Regions from separate parts of the Metabacillus sp. SLBN-84 genome, predicted to be linked through region 2. Evidence: a T-box and tRNA genes for the amino acid it is inferred to sense, from the RefSeq annotation. Region 2 holds a T-box; the other regions hold tRNA genes.
The links. The T-box of region 2 lies ahead of tyrS (tyrosine--tRNA ligase). A T-box ahead of a tRNA ligase gene usually reads a tRNA of that ligase, here a tRNA-Tyr.

Region 1 (4,344 bases), 2.5 Mb from region 2:
AATATCAAAAGGAAAATTCAATTCAGGAACTAACCCAAACTTATTAATTGCTTGTATATCTTTTTGTTTCATCGAGATTTCGAGTTCTTTCTTTTTTATATCTATTTTCTTATCAATATGAATATCTGGTTTTAATTTTAAAAATTCTTTAATGGTATGAATCTTTATATGCTTAACTATTTTTAATTCTAAACTCTGTAACTGTTCCTTGTGTTTTGTAATATCATTTTTTATTACTTTTATTTCTTCTGCTAATTGAACTCCCGATTCTCCAATTACAAATTGGTGCAAGTTTTTTTTGTGCGATATAGAGGTTTCAAAACCTGAATATATATTATTATTAATAAAAAAAGTATCAAAAATTTCAATGGTAGGCATTCTTCTATTCCATTTATTTTTTTTGAATACATGCTCTACTTCTGATAGTAATTTAACTTCCTGATCTTCATTAAAACCAATTGTTTTTCTACTAGTTATAACTTTGGGTTTACCTGTTTCTAAGGACTTTAAGATAGCTGTTAGAGTGGTTTTGCCACTTCCATTATTAGCATAGATAACGTTTAACTTTTCAAAGAAAGAGTTTATTTTCATATCACTGGCACTAAAATTGCTATATCTTCCAACACCTCTGATTTTAATAATCTTTTTAATCAAATAAATCCCCCTCATACGAACTTAATTCTAACCTTAGTCTACCATTAATTGGATTACTCAAGACTATACTTTCATTTAAAATATATATTCTATTGTAAACGACAACTTGGGGAAATTAAGCACCTAATTTATATTCGAAATTGTTAATACGTTACTTTTCCTAGCAATTTCACACGAACTTTCTCGTGCAAATTAGAAAATTTAACCCTTTTAAAATAACAAAAAAAGACTTCCTAACATATAGTTAGAAAGCCTTTAAATTCAATGTTTTTTAGATACCGGTGGTCGGGGTCGAACCGACACTCCAGAGGAACACGATTTTGAGTCGTGCGCGTCTGCCAATTCCGCCACACCGGCAAATTGATCATTTTTCGAACTGGATACTGGTTGATGCCGAGGACCGGAATCGAACCGGTACGGTAGTCACCTACCGCAGGATTTTAAGTCCTGTGCGTCTGCCAGTTCCGCCACCCCGGCTAAGGGTGAGTTCATAAAAATTGGAGGCGACACCCGGATTTGAACCGGGGATAAAGGTTTTGCAGACCTCTGCCTTACCACTTGGCTATGCCGCCTTAAGATTCTGGAGCGGAAGACGGGATTCGAACCCGCGACCCCCACCTTGGCAAGGTGGTGTTCTACCACTGAACTACTTCCGCACTCGCTGTAATTGTATCTTATGCAGCTGGTGCACAAAGATGACTGTTAAAGTGAAAATGGCTGGGCTAGCTGGATTCGAACCAGCGCATGACGGAGTCAAAGTCCGTTGCCTTACCGCTTGGCTATAGCCCAAAACAAAAATAAAAACCCTATTAAGTAAAAAGGGGCGACTGATGGGAATCGAACCCACGAATGCCAGAGCCACAATCTGGTGCGTTAACCACTTCGCCACAGCCGCCATTATACTATATAAGATTAATTAAATTGGCAGGGGTAGTAGGACTCGAACCCACACCGGAGGTTTTGGAGACCTCTGTTCTACCTTTAAACTATACCCCTGTATTCTTTTTTAAAAATGGTGGAGGGGGACGGATTCGAACCGCCGAACCCTGAGGGAGCGGATTTACAGTCCGCCGCGTTTAGCCACTTCGCTACCCCTCCACATTTCAGTGGTGCCGGCAAGAGGACTTGAACCCCCAACCTACTGATTACAAGTCAGTTGCTCTACCAATTGAGCTACACCGGCATATAAGTGTAAATGGTGGCTTGGGACGGAATCGAACCGCCGACACAAGGATTTTCAGTCCTTTGCTCTACCGACTGAGCTACCAAGCCTTTATAAAAATGGCGGTCCCGACCGGGATCGAACCGGCGATCTCCTGCGTGACAGGCAGGCATGTTAACCGCTACACCACGGGACCATTTGGTTGCGGGGACAGGATTTGAACCTGCGACCTTCGGGTTATGAGCCCGACGAGCTACCAGACTGCTCCACCCCGCGATAATAATAAGGTAATCTTTTTCGTCCCGATAAGTTGGTGTTAAACCTGCTTGACCGTTACGCTGCTGCTTTAAATTTTCATGGTGGAGGATGACGGGCTCGAACCGCCGACCCTCTGCTTGTAAGGCAGATGCTCTCCCAGCTGAGCTAATCCTCCGCAGCGAAAATATGTTGGTGACCCGTACGGGATTCGAACCCGTGTTACCGCCGTGAAAGGGCGGTGTCTTAACCGCTTGACCAACGGGCCATAAAGTTGTGGCGGAGAGCAAGGGATTCGAACCCTTGAGACGGGTTACCGCCTACACGATTTCCAATCGTGCTCCTTCGGCCACTCGGACAGCTCTCCAAAATGGCTCCGCAGGTAGGACTCGAACCTACGACCGATCGGTTAACAGCCGATAGCTCTACCACTGAGCTACTGCGGAATAATAATTTTCACCAGCCTGGCAACGTCCTACTCTCACAGGGGGAAACCCCCAACTACCATCGGCGCTAAAGAGCTTAACTTCCGTGTTCGGCATGGGAACGGGTGTGACCTCTTTGCCATCATCACCAGACATAGTGACAAAAATTATTATACTATGAAATCCGAAGATTTCAAGCTTTTTTTGAAAGAAGTTATTCTTTCAAAACTGAATAACGTTTGATAACAAGATTCACGTGCAATTCACGCTTAGTTAGACTGTGGTTAAGTCCTCGAACGATTAGTATCTGTCAGCTCCACACGTCACCGCGCTTCCACCTCAGACCTATCAACCTGATCATCTTTCAGGGTTCTTACTCACAAATGTGATGGGAAATCTCATCTTGAGGGGGGCTTCATGCTTAGATGCTTTCAGCACTTATCCCTTCCGCACATAGCTACCCAGCGATGCCTTTGGCAAGACAACTGGTACACCAGCGGTGCGTCCATCCCGGTCCTCTCGTACTAAGGACAGCTCCTCTCAAATTTCCTGCGCCCACGACGGATAGGGACCGAACTGTCTCACGACGTTCTGAACCCAGCTCGCGTACCGCTTTAATGGGCGAACAGCCCAACCCTTGGGACCGACTACAGCCCCAGGATGCGATGAGCCGACATCGAGGTGCCAAACCTCCCCGTCGATGTGGACTCTTGGGGGAGATAAGCCTGTTATCCCCGGGGTAGCTTTTATCCGTTGAGCGATGGCCCTTCCATGCGGAACCACCGGATCACTAAGCCCGACTTTCGTCCCTGCTCGACTTGTAGGTCTCGCAGTCAAGCTCCCTTGTGCCTTTACACTCTGCGAATGATTTCCAACCATTCTGAGGGAACCTTTGGGCGCCTCCGTTACATTTTAGGAGGCGACCGCCCCAGTCAAACTGCCCGCCTGACACTGTCTCCCAGCCCGGTAAGGGCTGCGGGTTAGAATTTCAATACAGCAAGGGTAGTATCCCACCAATGCCTCCACCGAAGCTGGCGCTCCGGTTTCCAAGGCTCCTACCTATCCTGTACAAGCTGTACCAAAATTCAATATCAGGCTGCAGTAAAGCTCCACGGGGTCTTTCCGTCCTGTCGCGGGTAACCTGCATCTTCACAGGTACTATAATTTCACCGAGTCTCTCGTTGAGACAGTGCCCAGATCGTTACGCCTTTCGTGCGGGTCGGAACTTACCCGACAAGGAATTTCGCTACCTTAGGACCGTTATAGTTACGGCCGCCGTTTACTGGGGCTTCGGTTCAAAGCTTCGCTTGCGCTAACCTCTCCCCTTAACCTTCCAGCACCGGGCAGGCGTCAGCCCCTATACTTCGCCTTGCGGCTTCGCAGAGACCTGTGTTTTTGCTAAACAGTCGCCTGGGCCTATTCACTGCGGCTTTTCAGGGCTATTCACCCTAAAAAGCACCCCTTCTCCCGAAGTTACGGGGTCATTTTGCCGAGTTCCTTAACGAGAGTTCTCTCGCTCACCTTAGGATTCTCTCCTCGCCTACCTGTGTCGGTTTGCGGTACGGGCACCTCTCACCTCGCTAGAGGCTTTTCTTGGCAGTGTGGAATCAGGAACTTCGGTACTAAATTTCCCTCGCCATCACAGCTCAGCCTTATATGGGAAGCGGATTTGCCTACTTCCCGGCCTAACTGCTTGGACGCGCATATCCAGCAGCGCGCTTGCCCTATCCTCCTGCGTCCCCCCATTGCTCAAATGGTGAGGAGGTGGTACAGGAATATCAACCTGTTGTCCATCGCCTACGCCTTTCGGCCTCGGCTTAGGTCCCGACTAACCCTGAGCGGACGAGC
Region 2 (4,344 bases):
TGGCATTCATTTTATCATACATCGTTTTATTGACAGTGGTGTGAATCTTGTAGCCGTTTTGTCTTAGATTTCTGTCAGCTAAAACCTTGTATTCGGCATAGAGTTCTTTATTTTGCTTTAATTCATCGAGTTTACGGCCGTCTTTTTCCGCGAGCTGGGCAAGAAGAATATCTCTCGCGCGTTCTTCGATTTCGTAGGTGAGCCAAGGATATTCATCAACTGATGAGGGTTTTGCGGCTGTTAAGCTTTTTCTGAGGTCGAATTTGCTTGCTTCTTGGAATTCCTGCTGGGTAATAAAGCCTTTGTCATGCATGCGGCGCAGAACGGTTTTCATTCTTGATGTTCCCGCATCAAGATTTCCTTTAATTTCCCCTCTGTTTGTAAACGGAGTATAGCCAAACGGGCTTTGCGGAAGTCCCGCAATAAACGCAGCCTGAGGAAGGGACAGGTCTTTTGCATCGACTCCAAAAATGCCTTGAGCAGCTGCCTGTACTCCCGCGACATTTCTGCCTGATGCATTTCTTCCAAGATCCGCTACATTCAAGTAAGCTTCAAGAATCTCTTCTTTTTCAAAAAAACGTTCAAGTCTGAGGGCTAGCAGAATTTCTTTTGCTTTTCGGTCAAAAGAAACTTCATCGGTCAGGATCTGATTTTTGATTAGCTGCTGTGTCAGCGTGCTTCCGCCTGAGCGGTTAGCCGAGTTGGTTGCTTCCTGAAAAAGGGCGCGCATAATGGCTTTAGGAACAACGCCATCATGCTTATAGAAAAATTCATCTTCTGTCGCAATTACGGCATTTTTCACATGATCCGAAATATCCGCTAGCTTTACTTCCTGCCTTTCAATATCTGCCTGAAGCTTGCCGAGGTAAACATTATCCGAAAAATAAACCTGTGAGGTTTCTTCATAGTTGTAAATGTCTTTTTTCATTGAATTGTATGTGCGGAGAGGTTCATCTTTTACGAGAGAAGCAAAATACCCTGCTCCTACGCCCGCACCGAAAGAAGCCGTCAGTAAACCGATTACAATAAACACAAGCACCAGGTTCCAGATGACTCCATATGTAATGTTAAACCCTTTAATTGTTCTATGTTTGTAAGGCATCCATTTTCTGTACCACGTTCTAAGTTTATCCATGAGCGTATCATCCCCCTATACAATCACTTCATTATATCATATAAAAACGGTTCTTTTGTATGATCTTGTCAAATCGGGGCGGATCGTTTGACAAGTCATGCTGAGTTGTGGTAAAAAAGATTTATTATTATTTTATTGCTTTGATTGGAAGAAGTAGTGAACATCTCCCTGTCTCAGAAAGCTGATGGTCGATGCAAATCAGCACAAAGATGGATCATGAATTACCTCCAGGAGCTTCTTTTGTGAACGGCAGATCTGCCAATTAGCGGAAGACGGTTAAAGGCCGTTATCTTTTCGAGACGGGAAGCATGCTTCCCAAAGCAGGGTGGTACCGCGTATTCCACGCCCCTTCATTTTATGAAGGGGCGTTTTTGTATTTTATGAAAAAGGAGAGAAGCAAAATGAGTGAATTGCTCAAAGATCTTCAGTTCAGAGGATTAATTAATCAAATGACAGACGAAGAAGGCCTGAAAAAGGTGCTTGAAGAGGAGTCTGTTAAATTATATACAGGATTTGACCCGACGGCAGACAGTCTGCATATCGGCCATCTGCTTCCAATCTTAACGCTTCGCCGCTTCCAGCAGGCAGGACACCGTCCGATTGCCCTCGTAGGGGGAGCAACAGGGATGATTGGAGATCCGTCCGGCAAAAAAGCAGAACGTACGCTGAATACATCTGATATCGTCAAAGAATGGTCAGATAAAATTAAAAACCAGCTGTCACGTTTCCTTGATTTTGATCCTTCAGGCAAAAATCCTGCCGTTCTTGCAAACAACTTCGACTGGATCGGTTCAATGGATCTGATTACGTTCCTGAGAGATGTGGGCAAAAACTTCGGCATTAACTACATGCTTGCTAAAGATACGGTTGCATCAAGAATCGAATCCGGCATCTCTTACACAGAGTTCAGCTACATGATCCTGCAATCATACGACTTCTTGAACCTGTACAGAACAGAAGGCTGCAGACTACAGGTTGGAGGAAGCGATCAGTGGGGCAACATTACAGCAGGTCTTGAGCTGATCCGCAAATCAGAAGAAAATGCAAAAGCATTCGGTTTAACTGTACCGCTTGTAACAAAATCAGACGGCACAAAATTCGGCAAAACAGAAGGCGGCGCGATCTGGCTTGATAAAGAAAAGACAACTCCTTACGAATTCTACCAGTTCTGGATCAACACAGACGACCGCGATGTTATGAAATACATCAAATTCTTCACATTCCTTTCTCATGAAGAAATCGGTTCACTGGAGCAGCAACTGACAGATGCGCCGGAAAAACGTGCGGCACAAAAAGCACTCGCTGAAGAAATGACAAAGCTTGTCCATGGTGAGAAATCACTCGAACAGGCGATTAAAATCTCACAGGCACTTTTCAGCGGCAACATTAAAGAGCTGACTGGCGACGAAATCGAACAGGGCTTCAAAGACGTTCCTGCCTTTACAGTAGAAGAGAACGAAATCGGCCTGATTGACCTTTTAGTCAATGCCAAAATTTCTCCTTCAAAACGCCAGGCGAGAGAAGACGTATCAAACGGAGCGGTTTACATTAACGGCGAACGTGTTCAGGAAACAGACAAAGTTCTTGGAGCCGAAGACCGCATTGACGACAAGTTCACCGTCATCCGCAGAGGGAAGAAGAAGTACACGCTGATTCAGTATAAGTAATATGGGAAAGCCTCTATTTTATAGGGGCTTTTTTTCTTTCCAAAATTTACACTCCAAATCCTCTCCCAACAAGTTGTAAACGAACATATGTTTGCATATAATGAAGGGAGAGAAAAGGAGCTGACAGTATGAACGGATTAGTTGAGAGGTCGATGAATCAAAAGCTTCCGATTGAAATTATTTATCTTTCTGAAAAAGGAGCTTTGTCCCAGAGAACAATCGCTGTGAGGGAGATACGCGGCAGCTATGTGAAGGCGTACTGTTTTTCAAAGCAGCAGGTGAGGATCTTTAAAATAGAAAATATTTTGTCCGCCGGTGTGAAGGGAAAACGAGTAAATTATGCGTAGTTATAGAAAAACGGGTGGCGAAACAAAGAAACAAAACCTGGCTTTTTTCCATCTTTTTAAAGATAAAATAAAGGCAGGTCTCAGGCAAACCTAGACGTTCTGTTTATGAATATTCTCTGTTCCGGCGTCCATCGCAGTCTTGTAATACCAGCATTTATGATGAATGATTTCCATCGTCTTTTTCAGTTCTTCCATTTGAGCCTCTACACTTGCCTTACGTTCCATAAACATTTCATACCTCTGTTTTAATGTAGAATCTCCCTCAGAACACCAATCTATAAATGCTTTGATTTCTTTTATGGGCATTCCAGTGGATTTCAGGCATTCAATAATTCTTAAAGCTTCTATATCTGATTCCTTAAACACTCTTGTACCGCTGGGTGTCCGTTCTACAAAAGGCATCAGGCCTTCTTTATCATAATAGCGCAAAGTATATACGGTAAGGTTTAATTCCTTTGCTGCTTCTCCAATGGAATATGTATTCATGCTTCATCTCCTCCAGTATAAATTTAAAATTGCAGTTAACTTGAGATTTGTGAATTGAATCGTATCACGAGCTGTTTTGCGTGTCAAAAAAGTCATTTAATTGTTCAGTGCAGCTCTATCTTTACTCTTGACCTAGAGTTAACTATAAGGAATAACATGGAGACTGCAGGGGAGAAATAAGAAGTCGTAAATGAGCGTATTCAAACGTATTGACAGGGAGGATTATAATGGACATTCATGATTTTCTGGCGCACTTAAACAGGGGAGAAGCGGTGGAGGGACATTCAGAGATGCATCAGCTTATGCACACATTTTCTCAAGAAGCCATGAAGATAGCGGCTGAGTTAAACGGAGGTTACCGTACTCCCCAAGAAGTTCAGGAACTGTTTTCGCAGCTGATTGGTAAACCGGTGGATCCTTCATTTGCATTATTCCCGCCATTTTATACGGATTTTGGGAAAAACATTCATGTGGGCAAGAACGTTTTTATCAACTCTGGATGCCGCTTTCAGGATCAGGGAGGAATTACGATTGGCGATGGTGCACTCATTGGGCATAATGTTGTGCTGGCTACTCTTAATCATGACATCGATCCCGGAAAGCGCAGCACTTTGCATCCTGCGCCAATTACCATTGGCACCAACGTCTGGATAGGTGCAAATGCCACCATCCTTCCAGGTGTAACCATAGGTGATGGGGCAATTATTGC
Region 3 (4,344 bases), on a different contig from region 2:
TACTTTAATACGATGACCGACCGATATTTATCAGGGAGCTTTAAAATTTCTTTCTGAATCATTTGCTGAAGTTCCATTGTCGCAACCTGATCCTCAGGCAGCGCAACATCTGCTGCAACCTGGGAATACATGGTGAGACCTTCTGTTCCGGCCACCTCTGCATCCAGATAGTAATCGGGTTTTTTCTTTCTGATCCGGTCAATTGTCAGGTTGGTTGCTATGCGGTATAGCCATGTTGAAAACTTTTTATCCATATCGTAGCTGTGAATATTGACGTATGCCCGTATAAACGCTTCCTGAGCAATATCCTCAGCCTCATGAGAATTCCCAAGCATGCGGTAGCAAAGCTGATAAATCTTGTCCTTATACAGATCTACTATTTCGGCAAATGCATTCTGGTCGCCTTTTTTCACTTGTTTAATCCTGTTTTTTACGATCGTCTCCATGATACCCCTTACCTCCGCACAAATCGCGGATTCCCCTTATTACGTATAAGCCGAATAAAAGGTTTCATTTTTTTTCACATAAAAATAGTTTAACAAATTTTAGGTGTCCTGTAGATGGCTTTTGAGGAGGTTTATCTTAAATCTATCTTAAAAGATTCCCACGAAAATGGAAAGGCATAGCCTCAATCGGCTATGCCTTTTGTCCCCATTATTATTTGAGCTTTTCTCCGAATAAAGAGCCCATTAAAGCAACAGCTACTGTTGCGGTTTTATTTTTTTCATCCAGAATCGGATTTACTTCAACAAACTCTGCTGAGGTGATAATCTCTGATTCTGCAAGCATTTCCATAGCAAGATGACTTTCCCTGTAGCTGATGCCGCCAATAACAGGTGTTCCGACACCCGGTGCATCATGAGGGTCAAGCCCGTCAAGGTCCAATGAAAGATGAACTCCATCTGTACGCTCCTTCAAATACTCGATGGTTTCCTCCATCACCTTTGTCATGCCCAGACGGTCAATTTCATGCATGGTATATACTTTAATCCCTTTTTCCTTAATCAGCTCTTTTTCACCCTGATCAAGAGATCTCGCACCAATGATTACAATGTTCTCGGGCTTCACTTTAGGAGTATAGCCTCCAATTCTCGTAAGTGTCTCATCTCCGATTCCGATGCTGACAGCAAGAGGCATCCCATGAATATTGCCTGATGGTGACGTTTCTCCGGTATTTAAATCGCCATGGGCATCGTACCAGATGACTCCGAGATTCTCATAGTGCTTCGAAACCCCTGCAAGCGTTCCGATCGCAATGCTGTGGTCTCCGCCGAAAACAAGAGGAAAGGCACCCGATTTGATTGCTTCATCCACCTGTTCTGAAAGCTTCACACTGGCTTCTGACACCGCTTTCAAATTTCTTAGATTATTGGCTGCTTCTTCTTCTCTGTTCGCACGTCCAATCTCAATATCGCCTTTATCTTCAATCTCATAGCTGAGCCCTTCCAATCTCTCAACAACACCGGCATATCGAATCGCACTTGGACCCATATCGACACCGCGGCGCATTTGTCCAAGATCCATTGGTACTCCAATAATTGATATTCTTTCTTTCATTACAATCATCCCCCTTAGTAGAAGCCTGTGCCTCTATTGTACGTTCAAAAGGGGAGATGACTCAACTCGACAAAATCGTGTATATATATACAGAGTTTTCTGTTAAAAAGAATGCCCATAAACGCATCTGTCCAGTTTGCAGCACTCTATCCTTCAATCAGCATTTCTGGAAAACAAAAAAACCTAAGACTATATAGTCTTAGGTTTAAAGATGGAGCCTAGCGGGATCGAACCGCTGACCTCCTGCGTGCAAGGCAGGCGCTCTCCCAGCTGAGCTAAGGCCCCGAATATGGAGCGGAAGACGGGATTCGAACCCGCGACCCCCACCTTGGCAAGGTGGTGTTCTACCACTGAACTACTTCCGCAACATCATGCGGGTGAAGGGACTCGAACCCCCACGTCAAAGACACTAGATCCTAAGTCTAGCGCGTCTGCCAATTCCGCCACACCCGCATATTAAGGAAAAATGGTGTGCCATGAAGGACTCGAACCTTCGACCCTCTGATTAAAAGTCAGATGCTCTACCGACTGAGCTAATGGCACAATATGAAAACACTCTTTTAATCCTGCGCAGACACACAGTTCAAAAAAATGGCTGGGCTAGCTGGATTCGAACCAGCGCATGACGGAGTCAAAGTCCGTTGCCTTACCGCTTGGCTATAGCCCAATGAAAGTATGTATTTTTTAAAATTGGAATTGACCGTAAAAAGGTTTATGTAAACTAACCTTATTATTTACAGTCCAGACACATTCTATTCACTTTCCGCTTGTTTAAATAAAATGGTGGAGGGGGACGGATTCGAACCGCCGAACCCGGAGGGAGCGGATTTACAGTCCGCCGCGTTTAGCCACTTCGCTACCCCTCCACATTTCAGTGGTGCCGGCGAGAGGACTTGAACCCCCAACCTACTGATTACAAGTCAGTTGCTCTACCAATTGAGCTACACCGGCATTAAAGTAAAGGTATTAAATTCTTATGGTGGAGGATGACGGGCTCGAACCGCCGACCCTCTGCTTGTAAGGCAGATGCTCTCCCAGCTGAGCTAATCCTCCAGAAGAAAAGAATGTTTAGTATTTCACATAAAAAAACAATGGTGACCCGTACGGGATTCGAACCCGTGTTACCGCCGTGAAAGGGCGGTGTCTTAACCGCTTGACCAACGGGCCAGTTGAAATTGTAGTGTAAGCTCCCAACCGGGCTTGAACCGATGACCTCTTCCTTACCATGGAAGTGCTCTACCGACTGAGCTATGGAAGCATGGCTCCGCAGGTAGGACTCGAACCTACGACCGATCGGTTAACAGCCGATAGCTCTACCACTGAGCTACTGCGGAATAATATAATAGTATGATTTGTTCACAAGCCTGGCAACGTCCTACTCTCACAGGGGGAAACCCCCAACTACCATCGGCGCTAAAGAGCTTAACTTCCGTGTTCGGCATGGGAACGGGTGTGACCTCTTTGCCATCATCACCAGACATAGTGACAAAAATTATTATACTATGAAATCCGAAGATTTCAAGCTTTTTTTGAAAGAAGTTATTCTTTCAAAACTGAATAACGTTTGATAACAAGATTCACGTGCAACTTACGCTTAGTTAGACTATGGTTAAGTCCTCGAACGATTAGTATCTGTCAGCTCCACACGTCACCGCGCTTCCACCTCAGACCTATCAACCTGATCATCTTTCAGGGTTCTTACTCACAAATGTGATGGGAAATCTCATCTTGAGGGGGGCTTCATGCTTAGATGCTTTCAGCACTTATCCCTTCCGCACATAGCTACCCAGCGATGCCTTTGGCAAGACAACTGGTACACCAGCGGTGCGTCCATCCCGGTCCTCTCGTACTAAGGACAGCTCCTCTCAAATTTCCTGCGCCCACGACGGATAGGGACCGAACTGTCTCACGACGTTCTGAACCCAGCTCGCGTACCGCTTTAATGGGCGAACAGCCCAACCCTTGGGACCGACTACAGCCCCAGGATGCGATGAGCCGACATCGAGGTGCCAAACCTCCCCGTCGATGTGGACTCTTGGGGGAGATAAGCCTGTTATCCCCGGGGTAGCTTTTATCCGTTGAGCGATGGCCCTTCCATGCGGAACCACCGGATCACTAAGCCCGACTTTCGTCCCTGCTCGACTTGTAGGTCTCGCAGTCAAGCTCCCTTGTGCCTTTACACTCTGCGAATGATTTCCAACCATTCTGAGGGAACCTTTGGGCGCCTCCGTTACATTTTAGGAGGCGACCGCCCCAGTCAAACTGCCCGCCTGACACTGTCTCCCAGCCCGGTAAGGGCTGCGGGTTAGAATTTCAATACAGCAAGGGTAGTATCCCACCAATGCCTCCACCGAAGCTGGCGCTCCGGTTTCCAAGGCTCCTACCTATCCTGTACAAGCTGTACCAAAATTCAATATCAGGCTGCAGTAAAGCTCCACGGGGTCTTTCCGTCCTGTCGCGGGTAACCTGCATCTTCACAGGTACTATAATTTCACCGAGTCTCTCGTTGAGACAGTGCCCAGATCGTTACGCCTTTCGTGCGGGTCGGAACTTACCCGACAAGGAATTTCGCTACCTTAGGACCGTTATAGTTACGGCCGCCGTTTACTGGGGCTTCGGTTCAAAGCTTCGCTTGCGCTAACCTCTCCCCTTAACCTTCCAGCACCGGGCAGGCGTCAGCCCCTATACTTCGCCTTGCGGCTTCGCAGAGACCTGTGTTTTTGCTAAACAGTCGCCTGGGCCTATTCACTGCGGCTTTTCAGGGCTATTCACCCTAAAAAGCACCCC

Region 1: it has a tRNA-Tyr gene. The T-box ahead of tyrS (tyrosine--tRNA ligase) is inferred to sense a tRNA for this amino acid. The anticodon was not compared.
Region 3: it has a tRNA-Tyr gene. The T-box ahead of tyrS (tyrosine--tRNA ligase) is inferred to sense a tRNA for this amino acid. The anticodon was not compared.

What each region holds. Positions count from the first base shown of each region.
Region 1 is NZ_JBRJIP010000001.1:3,664,985-3,669,328, forward strand. It holds gene RKD52_RS18470 (AAA family ATPase) at 1-654, opposite strand, end outside; tRNA gene RKD52_RS18475 (tRNA-Leu) at 931-1,011, opposite strand; tRNA gene RKD52_RS18480 (tRNA-Leu) at 1,046-1,131, opposite strand; tRNA gene RKD52_RS18485 (tRNA-Cys) at 1,153-1,226, opposite strand; tRNA gene RKD52_RS18490 (tRNA-Gly) at 1,236-1,310, opposite strand; tRNA gene RKD52_RS18495 (tRNA-Gln) at 1,369-1,443, opposite strand; tRNA gene RKD52_RS18500 (tRNA-His) at 1,477-1,549, opposite strand; tRNA gene RKD52_RS18505 (tRNA-Trp) at 1,577-1,650, opposite strand; tRNA gene RKD52_RS18510 (tRNA-Tyr) at 1,668-1,752, opposite strand; tRNA gene RKD52_RS18515 (tRNA-Thr) at 1,762-1,837, opposite strand; tRNA gene RKD52_RS18520 (tRNA-Phe) at 1,851-1,926, opposite strand; tRNA gene RKD52_RS18525 (tRNA-Asp) at 1,937-2,012, opposite strand; tRNA gene RKD52_RS18530 (tRNA-Met) at 2,016-2,092, opposite strand; tRNA gene RKD52_RS18535 (tRNA-Val) at 2,174-2,249, opposite strand; tRNA gene RKD52_RS18540 (tRNA-Glu) at 2,265-2,339, opposite strand; tRNA gene RKD52_RS18545 (tRNA-Ser) at 2,349-2,438, opposite strand; tRNA gene RKD52_RS18550 (tRNA-Asn) at 2,443-2,517, opposite strand; rRNA gene rrf (5S ribosomal RNA) at 2,534-2,649, opposite strand; rRNA gene RKD52_RS18560 (23S ribosomal RNA) at 2,777-4,344, opposite strand, start outside.
Region 2 is NZ_JBRJIP010000001.1:1,143,771-1,148,114, forward strand. It holds gene RKD52_RS05610 (transglycosylase domain-containing protein) at 1-1,135, opposite strand, end outside; T-box leader at 1,267-1,488, shown strand; gene tyrS (tyrosine--tRNA ligase) at 1,537-2,802, shown strand; gene RKD52_RS05620 (hypothetical protein) at 2,931-3,149, shown strand; gene RKD52_RS05625 (MerR family transcriptional regulator) at 3,240-3,635, opposite strand; gene RKD52_RS05630 (sugar O-acetyltransferase) at 3,863-4,344, shown strand, end outside.
Region 3 is NZ_JBRJIP010000004.1:3,370-7,713, reverse strand. It holds gene sigW (RNA polymerase sigma factor SigW) at 1-446, opposite strand, end outside; gene rocF (arginase) at 658-1,557, opposite strand; tRNA gene RKD52_RS20735 (tRNA-Ala) at 1,770-1,842, opposite strand; tRNA gene RKD52_RS20730 (tRNA-Gly) at 1,848-1,922, opposite strand; tRNA gene RKD52_RS20725 (tRNA-Leu) at 1,930-2,010, opposite strand; tRNA gene RKD52_RS20720 (tRNA-Lys) at 2,025-2,100, opposite strand; tRNA gene RKD52_RS20715 (tRNA-Gln) at 2,150-2,224, opposite strand; tRNA gene RKD52_RS20710 (tRNA-Tyr) at 2,339-2,423, opposite strand; tRNA gene RKD52_RS20705 (tRNA-Thr) at 2,433-2,508, opposite strand; tRNA gene RKD52_RS20700 (tRNA-Val) at 2,535-2,610, opposite strand; tRNA gene RKD52_RS20695 (tRNA-Glu) at 2,650-2,724, opposite strand; tRNA gene RKD52_RS20690 (tRNA-Thr) at 2,743-2,815, opposite strand; tRNA gene RKD52_RS20685 (tRNA-Asn) at 2,817-2,891, opposite strand; rRNA gene rrf (5S ribosomal RNA) at 2,920-3,035, opposite strand; rRNA gene RKD52_RS20675 (23S ribosomal RNA) at 3,163-4,344, opposite strand, start outside.